4 regions of the Bacillus sp. NEB1478 genome follow, and region 4 is predicted to be linked to each of the others. Evidence: riboswitches for the same ligand, from Rfam matches in the RefSeq annotation. Region 4 holds a riboswitch; each other region holds the start of a gene.
What was found. A riboswitch is a leader RNA that binds a small molecule or an ion and turns the genes downstream of it on or off. The one in region 4 is predicted to bind cyclic di-AMP.

Region 1: linked by a shared signal. The riboswitch ahead of RGB74_RS15895 (potassium channel family protein) and the one ahead of RGB74_RS05090 (dicarboxylate/amino acid:cation symporter) in region 4 are both predicted to bind cyclic di-AMP.
Region 2: linked by a shared signal. The riboswitch ahead of RGB74_RS04395 (sigma-54 interaction domain-containing protein) and the one ahead of RGB74_RS05090 (dicarboxylate/amino acid:cation symporter) in region 4 are both predicted to bind cyclic di-AMP.
Region 3: linked by a shared signal. The riboswitch ahead of RGB74_RS16800 (APC family permease) and the one ahead of RGB74_RS05090 (dicarboxylate/amino acid:cation symporter) in region 4 are both predicted to bind cyclic di-AMP.

Annotation. Positions count from the first base shown of each region.
Region 1 covers NZ_CP134049.1:3,155,443-3,158,576, forward strand. Annotated here, with positions in the region: gene RGB74_RS15890 (TrkH family potassium uptake protein) at 1-806, opposite strand, end outside; gene RGB74_RS15895 (potassium channel family protein) at 842-1,501, opposite strand; cyclic di-AMP (ydaO/yuaA leader) riboswitch at 1,768-1,924, opposite strand; gene RGB74_RS15900 (undecaprenyl-diphosphate phosphatase) at 2,002-2,784, opposite strand; gene cls (cardiolipin synthase) at 2,892-3,134, opposite strand, start outside.
Region 2 covers NZ_CP134049.1:929,890-933,023, forward strand. Annotated here, with positions in the region: gene sufB (Fe-S cluster assembly protein SufB) at 1-981, shown strand, start outside; cyclic di-AMP (ydaO/yuaA leader) riboswitch at 1,258-1,398, shown strand; gene RGB74_RS04395 (sigma-54 interaction domain-containing protein) at 1,816-3,134, shown strand, end outside.
Region 3 covers NZ_CP134049.1:3,329,873-3,333,006, reverse strand. Annotated here, with positions in the region: gene RGB74_RS16815 (MarR family winged helix-turn-helix transcriptional regulator) at 1-390, shown strand, start outside; gene RGB74_RS16810 (spermidine/spermine N(1)-acetyltransferase) at 416-934, shown strand; partial or broken gene RGB74_RS16805 (stage V sporulation protein R) at 959-1,158, shown strand; cyclic di-AMP (ydaO/yuaA leader) riboswitch at 1,395-1,536, shown strand; gene RGB74_RS16800 (APC family permease) at 1,689-3,134, shown strand, end outside.
Region 4 covers NZ_CP134049.1:1,066,684-1,069,817, reverse strand. Annotated here, with positions in the region: gene RGB74_RS05090 (dicarboxylate/amino acid:cation symporter) at 1-1,212, opposite strand, end outside; cyclic di-AMP (ydaO/yuaA leader) riboswitch at 1,380-1,540, opposite strand; gene RGB74_RS05085 (hypothetical protein) at 1,719-1,913, shown strand; gene RGB74_RS05080 (GDSL-type esterase/lipase family protein) at 2,080-2,817, opposite strand; gene RGB74_RS05075 (hypothetical protein) at 2,898-3,056, opposite strand.

The DNA.
Region 1 (3,134 bases), 1.8 Mb from region 4:
GGAGAGATTCCTTGAAAATAAGCGGCCCACAGTTTTTCCGCTCCTGAAAGTACACCTAATGTTTTCGGGTTATTAAACTCGAATAAATAAACGAGTAAAATAGCTAAAATGTTTATTGCAAATGTAGAGATAATCATCACTTTTGTATGAAGTGTTAACTCTTTCCACGTTTTACTCACCCATAAGTCAATCAATACAGTAAATCCAATTCCACCAGTAATGATAAGCCATGTAATAACAAGGTTAACCGTTGGATCACCTACATATCTCATCAATCCATCTGACCATAGCGCAAATCCGGCATTATTATACGCTGAAATCACGTGGAAAACGCTATAATATACACCTTTTGAAAAGCCCATATCCGGTACCCATCGTATAGAAAGAATAGTAATTGCTATGATTTGAATACTAATCGAAAAGAGAAATAAATTTCTTACAAGCCTAATAACCCCGCCTAAAGAGGGCTGATTAAGTGCTTCTTGCATTAGCATTCTTTGCTTAATCGATATTTTTTTTCCAAGCATAATTACGATAAGTGAAGCAAATGACATAACGCCTAGACCGCCGACTTGGATTAAGAAAAGAATGACGATCTCACCGAATAAAGTAAATGTCGTTCCTGGATCAACGGTCACTAGACCTGTAACGGTAGATGCAGACGTTGCAATAAAAAAAGCATCCACCCATGACAAAGTCTTCTCGTGAGCAATTGGCAGTTTTAACAAAACAGCTCCAACAATGATTAAAAACAAAAAAAGCAAAGCTAAAATCTGCGGCGGCTTTAAAGAAAATGGGTGGTACATAAATTGTCTTGATTTATTAACAAACAGTGCCAAATTTACACTCCCTCATCCTCAAAGCGGTTTAAATCCTCATTGCGCCCAATGACTACAAGAACATCTCCATAATTGAGTTCTACATCCGCAATAGGTGAAACAAGAATATCATCACCGCGTTTAATCGCTACAATATTACATCCGAAACGGGCACGAACATCTAAATCAGTTAATGTTTTATTTACTAATTTATCTGTTACACCTATCTCAACAATACTATGTTCTTGTGATAACTCGATAAAATCAATAATTTTTTCCGATGAGATAAGCTGTGCGACTCTTAGTGCCATATCTCGTTCCGGATGGATAATACGGTCTGCTCCTAGTTTTTCCAGTACTTTATGATGGTAGTCATTTTGAGCTTTAACCCATACTTTATTTACTCCAGCTTCTTTTAAAAGCAATGTTGTCAAAATACTTGACTGTATATCTTCACCAATTGAAACGATTACGTGATTAAAGTTGCGAATTCCTAAAGACTGCATGACCTTCTCATCTGTAGAATTAGCTTGTACTGCTTGTGTTGCAATTGTAGCGAATTCGTTTACTTTTTCCATATCCTTATCAATTGCAAGGACATCATATCCCATTTCAGCAAACTCTCTCGTAATACTACCGCCGAAGCGACCCAATCCTATTACTGCAAACTGCTTTTTTTTCATAATTGATTATTCTCCCCTTAAACTCATTTCGAAGTTTTGCTTTGTTGTTCCCTAGCCTAGCTGGTTAAGAGGGTCACAAAGAATTTATAAAGAAAACTTAGCTAAAATGCTAGACTGTTTCCGCCAGCTTTAGTTGCACTCATACTTTAAACTTAAACTTGTCACTACGTCGTAATTCATCCAAGTAGCCAGTTATCTTTATGGAAGTGAAAAAACAAAAAAAAGACCACACAAAAAAGCGGGTCTGGTTACTCACCATTTTAGACCTCTCCAGTGACATGACGCTTACGGGGTTAGCTGTCGGATTAGGGATTGGAGTATCCCTTTTTGCGTTGTGCAAAATTCACCCCAAAAAATTGGTTCCCCCGCTTTACAATGCTCTTCTTTATTAAGAATTAACTGTAAATTCAGCGATCTAAAGCCTGCTAAATTTTGAATTACATATACTGTAATCCTCCATATATTAATTGTCAATCCATTTTTATAGGTTCACAAATACTTTACATTTTCCCTGAAAATTGAAGAGTAAGAACGACGATTCCAACTAGCCAGACATAGATTGCAAAGCCTTTTAATGTTCCTGTTTGCAGCAGTTTAATCATCCATTTCACCGCAATGTAACCAAATAGCGCAGATGCTACAGTACCTAATGCCAGTACCTCAAAAGAAACAACTGGAGCTGAACCCGTGAAAAGGTCTTTTGATTGAAGAACGACCCCGCCTGCTATCGATGGGATCGATAATAAAAAGGAAAAGTAAGCTGCTGCTTTTTTATCAATTTTACAAAACAGCGCTGCCGCGATCGTTAACCCGGACCTCGACACAGCAGGAAGTATAGCTGCTCCTTGAAACGTACCGATTATAACGGCATCTCTTATTGTAATTTCCTCTACTCGTTTGTAGCCATTTCTTTTAAACGAATCAGCCCACCAAAGAAGCAAGCCTGTAGCTAAGAACTCCCACCCGACTGTTATGCCTGTCTTAGAAATCTCCTCAAAAAAATCTTTAAATAGCAGTCCGATTGCAGCAGTTGGAATCGTTCCTGCTATGAGCAGGATACCCGTACGTCCAAAGGGTTTTTTTAAAACCTGTAAAATTTCCTTTCCATAGACTGTCATAACAGCAAGAAGCGTTCCGATATGCAGCATGCTGTCCAGAAACAATCCCGCTTCGTCTAAGTCAAACAGCTTGCGACCTAGTAAAAGGTGACCTGTAGAACTAACAGGCAGGAACTCAGTCAATCCTTGAACGATTCCTAAAATAACAGCCTCTAACCAATCCATAAAAAAAGCCCCCTCAAGAATTGATTGTTTCGTACAACCTTATTCTCAAAGGGACTCTTCTATACCTTAGTTTTTTGATAAACCGCGAATCTCATCACTACATCTATTTAAAGTACGCCTGAAAAGAGACGGGCAAATGATTCTTTTGTTCGTTCATAAAGACCTCGCTTGTAAAATTCAACTGGGCGCAATTTTTTTGAATCTTCCATGTCACTTTCATATTGTTCCACTAAATCATTAACGGACTTTGTGTTTAATAAGAAAACATTGACCTCAAAATTCAAATGAAAACTTCTCATGTCCATATTTGCCGTTCCGATCGAAGCTGTATCTCCATCAACTATAATGAC
Region 2 (3,134 bases), 140 kb from region 4:
GGGATTCTTTTCACGGATACAGATACTGCATTAAAAGAACATGAAGAAATTTTCAGAGAGTACTTTGGAACGATTATTCCGCCTTCAGATAACAAGTTCGCTGCACTTAACTCTGCAGTTTGGTCTGGTGGATCATTCATTTATGTTCCAAAAGGTGTTAAGTGTGATACACCGCTTCAAGCTTATTTCCGAATCAACTCTGAAAATATGGGTCAGTTCGAGCGTACGCTTATTATTGCGGATGAAGACAGCTCTGTACACTATGTAGAAGGATGTACAGCTCCGGTTTATTCTACAAACTCACTTCATAGTGCGGTAGTAGAGATCATCGTAAAGAAAAACGCTTATGCACGTTATACAACGATCCAAAACTGGGCGAACAACATTTATAACCTTGTTACAAAGCGTGCGGTAGCAGAAGAAAACGCAACGATGGAATGGGTAGATGGCAACATCGGATCTCGTCTAACAATGAAGTATCCGGCTGTTATTATGAAAGGCCGCGGAGCAAAAGGTACTATTCTTTCAATCGCGATCGCTGGTAAAGGACAGCACCAAGATGCTGGAGCAAAAGTATTGCACCTAGCACCAGATTGTTCTTCTACCATTGTTTCGAAGTCCATTTCGAAGCATGGCGGGAAAGTAACATACCGTGGTATCGCTCATTTCGGGCGCAAATCTGATGGATCTAAATCTAACGTTAAGTGTGATACGCTTATCATGGATAACCAGTCTACTTCAGATACAATTCCGTACAATGAAATCTTAAACAACAACATTACTCTTGAGCATGAAGCAACGGTTTCAAAAGTTTCTGAAGACCAATTGTTCTACCTCATGAGCCGTGGTGTTTCTGAACAAGAAGCAACGGAAATGATCGTAATGGGCTTTATCGAGCCATTTACGAAAGAACTTCCAATGGAATATGCAGTAGAAATGAACCGCCTGATCAAGTTCGAGATGGAAGGTTCAATCGGATAAAGTCTGAAAAGCCTTGGTATATAAGGAATATACCAAGGTTTTTTTATATGCAAATTAGTGTCGTGCCAACTCGAAATTTATTTCTTTGCATTTTAAGTTATAAAATTCTTCTTATTCAACAAACGGGCAAGATTTTGGAATAAGTAACTACTCTGTTGTTAAAAGTACATCTATGTTAGTATTTGATGCAAACGTAGTTTTAAATTATTGTGTTAGTGAGTAATTACATCTTTACAATGAACATAACCCATGAGTATGAAATTCAACAGTTTCAAGTTTCTAAAATTGCTGAAACCTAAAGGTAAGGGGAACGGTTTATTGGATTTTTTAATTCCAAGGAGTGAATCCTTAAGCAGGTAGGGCTACTCAAAGGCCAGATTCCGACAGCTAATCTCATATGTGTTTATGAGAAGGAAGGTAAAGCTTGTAAGACTAAAAAGTTTTTAATTTTAATTTACCCACCAAACTTTCCGCATTTTACCCACAAGAGTATCAACTTTGATATATTTTAATGTACACATATTTTTTAAAAGGGTTGATTTTCTGCGGTTTAAGGACCTATTAATACTTAAAAAACACACATAGTATCTGTTCCGTACGCAAGTTCATCCATGAAACATCCTAAAAGACCCATGGCAATTTAAAAGCCATGGGTTTATTGTATATTTGAACTTTTGTAACTAGTAGTGCATGGATTTATAAACGATAATCAAATAATCTTTTAGATGGTGATCTTCAAGCAAAGACCCAGACTTTATAAAAAGAATATTTACCTAGCCTCTTTTTTTGCATTTGTATGTTAAATTATAAAACAAAGAAAGGAGTGTAGAGAAAATGATCGCTTTGTATAAATTAAATAAAACACTAGAAGCTATCTTCACTCAACTATTAATCGAACAAGGTATTCAACCAACCTGCTTCCATTCTAAAAAATCGATTATCGATCATATGATGAACCCTTTTGTTTTAATTACTCCTTTACCTTATGTAAACGAGGTTCAATCCTTTTCTATCCCTATTGTACCTGTCTCCATTCATTTAAGTGATTTCGAAAAAACGATTAATGAACAAAATCTTTATGAACATAATCTCTTAATTTTGGTGTCAGATGAAGAAAAAAAGTGGTTAAACACTGAAAATCTTCTGATGTATCAGAACCATTTTGATATTTGCAGCAAGGAATTTGTTGAACTCGGTAACGCCAATAAAAACACAACATTTCTTGTTCCTTCTTGGGAAAGTAGTCTCCCCGTTTCTAAACGAAATGAAAATGTCCTTTATGTTCATCCTTCAATGGATACCATGGTTTCCGCAACACGTCAGGCAATGAACTTAACCGATGTGACGAAAGAGATGTTTAAAGAAAAATACCAGGTACAGGCCATTGCCGATTCTGCTCATGATGGTTTAATAGCGGTAGACAAGCAAGGGAAAATAACACTAACCAATAATAATGCGAAAAAGTATCTAGGGCTAGAAGGGGATGTGGTCGGACGGAACATTACAGAATATATCCCACATTCCGATATGCTGAGAGTGCTGCAAACTGGTAAGAAAGAAATAGGGGATGTAGCCAAGATACTTGATCGCCAAATCATTATAAACCGTTACCCCGTTATTCTTAACAACACTGTCGTTGGAGCAGTATCCAATTTTAAAGAAATTACCGACCTGCAAAGAATGGAAATGAAACTAAGGAAAAAATTGCATGAAAACGGATTAGAAGCAAAATACAGACTGGAGGACATTATTGGGGAAGTCAAAGAGATTCGTGAAGCTAAAGAACAGGCTAAGATCTTTGCGCAAACAGATGCAACGGTACTCATTACAGGAGAATCTGGGACAGGAAAAGAATTGTTTGCACAAGGAATCCATCTGCAGAGCAGCCGGGCAATTGGTCCATTTGTTGCGGTTAATTGTGCCGCTTTTCCTGAAAATTTACTAGAGACTGAATTGTTTGGTTATGAAGAAGGCAGTTTTACAGGAGCTAAAAAAGGTGGTAAGCAGGGACTGTTTGAATTGGCGCATGGAGGATCTTTGTTTTTGGATGAAATCGGAGAAATGCCTTTGCAAATTCAGTCTCACTTATTACGAGTTCTTCAGGAAAGATCGATCCGGAGAGTCGGAGGACAACGAACCATTCCTGTTAATGT
Region 3 (3,134 bases), 1.7 Mb from region 4:
GAATTTAAAGAATATGATCTTACAAAAGGGCAGTATTTGTACCTTGTGAGAATATGTGAAAATCCAGGAATCATTCAAGAAAAGTTAGCTGAGATGATAAAAGTAGATCGAACAACAGCAGCTCGTGCTATAAAAAAACTTGAAATTAATGGCTTTATTGAAAAGAAAGAGGATAAACATAACAAAAAAATTAAAAAACTCTTTCCAACAGAGAGAGGGAATAATGTTTTTCCTTTTATAAAAAGAGAACATGAATATTCCAATATCGTTGCATTAGAGGGATTTTCTGAAACAGAAGTAGAAACCATTTTTAATCTTCTTCAAAGAGTAAGAAAAAATATAGAAAAAGACTGGGAAGTTGTAAAAAAAGGAATCAAAAGAAATTATTGATTATATTAAGGAGCGACATATTTAAATGACTATTAATATTAAAAAGTGTACCTTTGAAGATTCACTCAAACTTCAAGAAATTAGTTATGAAACATTTAATGAGACATTTAAGCATCAGAATTCACCCGAAAATATGAATGCCTATTTAGAAAAGGCCTTTAGCTTAAAACAATTAGAAAAAGAATTATCCAATATTTCTTCTCAATTCTTTTTTGTTTATTTTAATAATGAAGTCGCTGGATATTTAAAGGTCAATATCGATGATGCTCAGTCTGAAGAAATGGGTGATGAAACACTTGAACTCGAGAGGATTTATATAAGGAATAAATTCCAAAAACATGGGCTTGGTAAATATCTGCTAAATAAAGCTATAGAAATTGCGATGGAAGGTAATAAAAAGAAAATCTGGCTAGGTGTATGGGAAAAAAATGAAAATGCCATTGCTTTTTACAAAAAACTTGAGTTTGTTCAAACTGGTGCCCACCCCTTTTATATGGGAGATGAAGAACAATTGGACTTTATAATGACCAAAACACTAATTTGACTTCTAAAAATGGCGGATAATTGTAATGACAGTGACTATATGAAAAATGGGGAGCTATACCTCAATCATAGCTATGAAGATATGTAACTCATTAAGTATCCGGAAAAAGTTTTGCCGCAGGTCATCATCTCTGGGGCCTTCCAGTACACATGGAAACAAAGATTGAACAGAAACCTGTTCCTTTCACGTTTGATGGGAAGAGGGTACATCAGAAGTACCTCTAAAATTAAACAAGTGTTTAAAAATATCAAAGAAAACACGCTGCTGGCGTGTTTTTTCTATTACTGTTTTTCACAGGGATAGCCAAAGCTTTAGATTCTTTTTTCTTATTTTTAAAAGAGCTGTTCTTGAGAAGTACGCATAGAGATTTATTTTGTAAATTTGATAAAAAAGTTTATTGTTTTCTAATTACATCTTTACAAGAAGATAAAGCAGGAGTATGATAATCAACAGTTTCGTATTTCTTAAATCGCTGAAACCTAAAGGTGCGGGGGAACCGTTAATGGATTTTTTCAAATCCGAGGGGTGAATCCTAAAGCAGGTAGGGCTACTCAAAGGCCCGAATCCGACAGCTAACCTCGTAAGCGTTTATGAGTGGGAAGGTGAAGCTTGTGAGACAAGAAAATTAATGTCCGCAGGTCTATTTCGTAATGACCTGTGGGCTTTTTTATGTGCAAAATTTAATGCTTGAAAAGTGATTTATCACACAAATTGGGTAATCTAATTATGACTAAAATGATGGTGGTGTACTTCTATGTTATCTTCTTTAAAGAGATTTTTAATCGGTCGACCCTTGAAGTCAACGGAACTTGGGGAACAGAAGCTTAATAAAACCAAGGCATTAGCGATCCTCTCATCAGACGCATTATCTTCTGTGGCCTATGGGCCAGAACAAATATTGATTGTTCTTATTACAGTAAGTGCAGCAGCATTCTGGTATTCAATTCCCATCGCAGTGGGTGTGCTGATTTTACTAACTGCTCTTATCTTGTCTTACCGACAAATCATATTTGCTTATCCTCATGGAGGCGGAGCTTATGTCGTTTCGAGGGAAAACCTGGGTGTGAATCCTGGATTGGTAGCTGGGGGATCACTTTTAGTGGACTACATATTAACTGTGGCGGTTAGTGTTTCAGCTGGTACAGATGCCATTACTTCAGCATTTCCAAGCTTGCATGAACATAATGTTTTGATTGCGATTGTTTTTGTTTTAATTATTACAACTCTGAATTTAAGGGGTTTAACAGAGTCTGCTTCCATTTTAGCTTATCCGGTTTATTTATTTGTTTTAGCTCTGTTTATCTTAATTGGTGTTGGTATTTACAATATTGCTACAGGACAAGTTTCACCTGAACTTCATACACCAATAGGTACGCCTGTTGCAGGTCTTAGTTTGTTTCTGCTTCTGAGGGCATTCGCTTCTGGTAGTTCGGCTTTAACTGGGGTTGAAGCAATCTCAAATGCGATTCCTAACTTTAAAGACCCAGCTCCTAATAATGCTTCAAAAACATTAATGGCAATGGGGGCATTGTTGGCAGTATTATTTTCGGGAATCGTCTATCTAGCTTACTATTATGGAATTACTCCAAGTGAAACGGAAACGGTTGTTTCCCAAATTGCTAATGATACATTTGGCAGAGGCTTTATGTATTTCTTCATTCAAGGAACAACAGCGTTGATATTAATCCTTGCAGCAAACACAGGCTACTCTGCTTTTCCATTACTTGCTGTTAACCTTGCTAAGGATGGGTTTATTCCTCGAATGTTTACGATTAGAGGTGACAGGCTTGGGTATTCCAATGGAATCCTCGCCTTGGGGATTGCTTCGATTATCTTGATTATCGTGTTTCAAGGACAGACAGAACATCTTATCCCACTTTATGCTGTTGGTGTATTCATTCCTTTTACTCTGTCACAAACAGGGATGATCGTTAAATGGGTTAGGGAAAAGCCAAAGGGATGGGTATCAAAACTTATTATCAATGCAACAGGTGCACTTATCAGTTTCATCGTTACCATTATGTTCTTTTTAACTAAGTTCGATCAAGTTTGGTCAGTTCTAGTATTTTTACCAATCATTATCCTCCTCTTTCATAGGATTAAAAAGCATTATGATTTAGTAGGAGAACAATTGAGAATAAGACTTATTGAAGGTTCAAAACCAATTGAGGGAAATGTTGTTATCGTTCCTGTTGCAGGC
Region 4 (3,134 bases):
TGAGACTGCATGTTTATCTTCGCCTTTATCAACGATGACTGCACAGGCTGCGTCTCCAGTAATATTAACTGCAGTTCTTAACATATCCAGCAAACGATCAACTCCAAGGATTAAGGCTATACCTTCTACAGGTAGACCAACAGAGTTAAGAACCATTGCAAGCATGATCAATCCTACACCAGGAACTCCAGCTGTACCAATACTTGCTAAAACAGCAGTCAGGATTACAGTAAGCAATGAACTGATACTCAAATCTACATTATAAACCTGGGCGATAAAAATCGTCGCAACCCCTTGCATGATGGCAGTTCCATCCATATTAATCGTTGCACCAAGAGGCTGAACAAATCCACTAACCGACTTACGTACGCCTAAATTTTCTTGAGCTGTTTTCATAGAAATCGGAAGTGTTGCGTTTGAACTCGAAGTACTGAATGCCACAGACATGGCAGGCGCAAATCCTTTAAAGAACCAAAGAGGATTTTTCTTAGCAAATAGGACAATCGAACCGCCATACGTGATAACAGAATGAAGAGCAAGTGCCGCAATTACGATAATCATATAAAGTCCCATTGCTTTTATAGCATTCATACCCTGGCTTCCGATAGCAGAAGCAATTAGCGCAAATGCGCCATATGGAGCAAATTTCATGACTACATTAACAAGGTACATCATAATCTCATTACCTTGTTCAATTAAGCTCATAACTCCTTTTGTCTTACTGCCTAGCATTGTTAATGCAAATCCTACAAAAACTGAAAACGCAATAATTTGGAGCATATTCCCTTCAGCCATCGCTTGAATAGGATTAGTAGGGATAATTCCTAATAAAGTATCTGTTACGGCAGGAGCTTTTTCAGCTGTGAATTTTGCTCCTTCTGTTTTGAAGTCACCAGCACCTGGTTTAAAAATAAGTGCTAACGCCATTGCGATGATAATAGCGATCGTTGTAGTAGCAAGGAAGTATCCAACTGTTTTCGCCCCAATACGTCCTAGCTTTTTAGGGTCACCAAGCCCGGCTGTTCCAAGAACGATTGAAAAAAACACAATAGGTACTACAAGCATTTTAATTAAGTTTAAGAATAATGTTCCAACCGGTTTTAATAAAAATTTATCCAATGTTGAGAATACATCGGGTGCTGCAATATTTAAAATTAGACCTGCAATAACCCCCAATGCCAGAGCAATCAAAATCTTCGTTGACAATTTCATGGACTCATCCCCTTTTTCGAATTTTTCTAACTATTATCCCTATAGTCATAGTACGGAGGATGCTCTTATACATGCTATAATCATGCCGGCAAATAAAAAACCACGAAAAAAAGAGACAAATTTTCCGTGGGAATATACCGCAATACACAGACTTAGCCCATGTATAAAGTCTCTCTCCAAAAACGCTTACGAGGTTAGCTGTCGGATTAGGAAATTGAGAGTTATCCCTTTTGTATATAACAAATTCATCCCAAGGCTAGATGCCAAAGTTGGTTCCCCCGTTTCTTCATGTTCAGAATAGAACAGAAGAATTCAGCGAATCATATTATTATGCTTTAATTCTATCAACATATATAAAAATTTGTCAAGATTTGTCGAATGCATAATTATGCCATTTTATACAATTAAGCCATTATGAATGTTTTTCCAAATTCTTTCTCTTACCCCATAAGCATGTAGAAAACAGCGAAATATGTAAAAGGTTTTATTTTCAGGGAGGTATAAATATGAAAATTGTATTTTATGAAAAAGGTGATTTAAGCATTATCGTTGGAGCTTCAAAATTAAAAGGTGAACTTACAATAGAACAAATAAAGAATGAAAGTGAAAAAAAAGCAAAAGAACTTGGGGAATTATTAGGCCGAGAAATTGGGTTCTTAATTGATATGAACGGTAAATTGGACGCTACATTTAAAAAATAACTCTGTTAACTAGTATTGTTAATTTTCCATAGGAAGTGACGCAACCTTCATTCCAAACAACAAAGCCGTTTAAAAGAGCTAATAAATAAAAAAAGCTGACTCACAAGACGTATATACAATGGTCTTAATAGAGTCAGCTATTTTTTTGGATAAGGTTTAGGTGAAATTACGGTTTCCATTGTTTATAAACCCAGTTCCCCATCCTTAAATAACCTCTTCTATTGGGATGGAGCGTGTCTGAAAAATACATTTCTTTCTCAATATTTTCATACAGCTCATAAGTTGATACGTATTTTGTTAATGTGCTTTCTTTGCTAACACTCAGTATTGTATCGTTCCATCCCCGGATGACATTAGGAGCATCTGGATCGTACTCTTCTCCAAAATATGGATTGTATAGACCCAGCACATAAATTTGAGCAAAAGAATTATTTTTTCTTACTGTCTTTAATGTTGTAGTGAGATTTTTTCTTAATTTTTCTTGACCAAGCAAAATCGGTTCTTTCGGAAGCTGTCTAAAATTCCAGCCTGCTGCACGCCTGAAATCATTTGTCCCAATAAATACAAAAACATAATCCGCTTGTTTTAATGCCTTAATAACAACACCGTTATTTAATTGATGCAGCAGCTGATCAGATCGCTGACCGCTTATACCAAAGTTATTTAAAATAACATTTCTTCCTGTTTGTTTTCGGATATTATTTCGAACCACTCCAATGTAACCTAACCTGGTTGGATCACCAACTCCATACGTTAACGAATCTCCTAGTGCGACAATTTTTATCGGCTGATTTCTTTCTTGTCCGCTTGTTTCATCAGTTTGTCCAAACACTTGGAAAACAATAAAGAGTATTACAGAGAGAGCTGCTCCGCCTAATAACCATTTTTTTGAAACCTTCCGCACGTTATGCCCTCAATTCTAGTTAATTGTTTTGTTTTATTACTTTTTACCATAACGAGGGAAAATATCAAGTGCTGAATGTGTTATTTCATATGATAATCCTCTGGTTCAAGATCAAAGTCTGACCATAAATTTTCTTTATCATAGTGATGTGTATCTTTTCTCGTTAAAGAATGTATGAGTAAAGCAACTCCTCCACATAATAGTCCTGCCGGTAACAAGGTAATTAAAAAACCAGTCAAATTAATCCCCTCCTATACCGAACTATATGAGAGAGGAAACATCTTTATGAAACGAGTTCAAACTTGTTTCATTGTTAA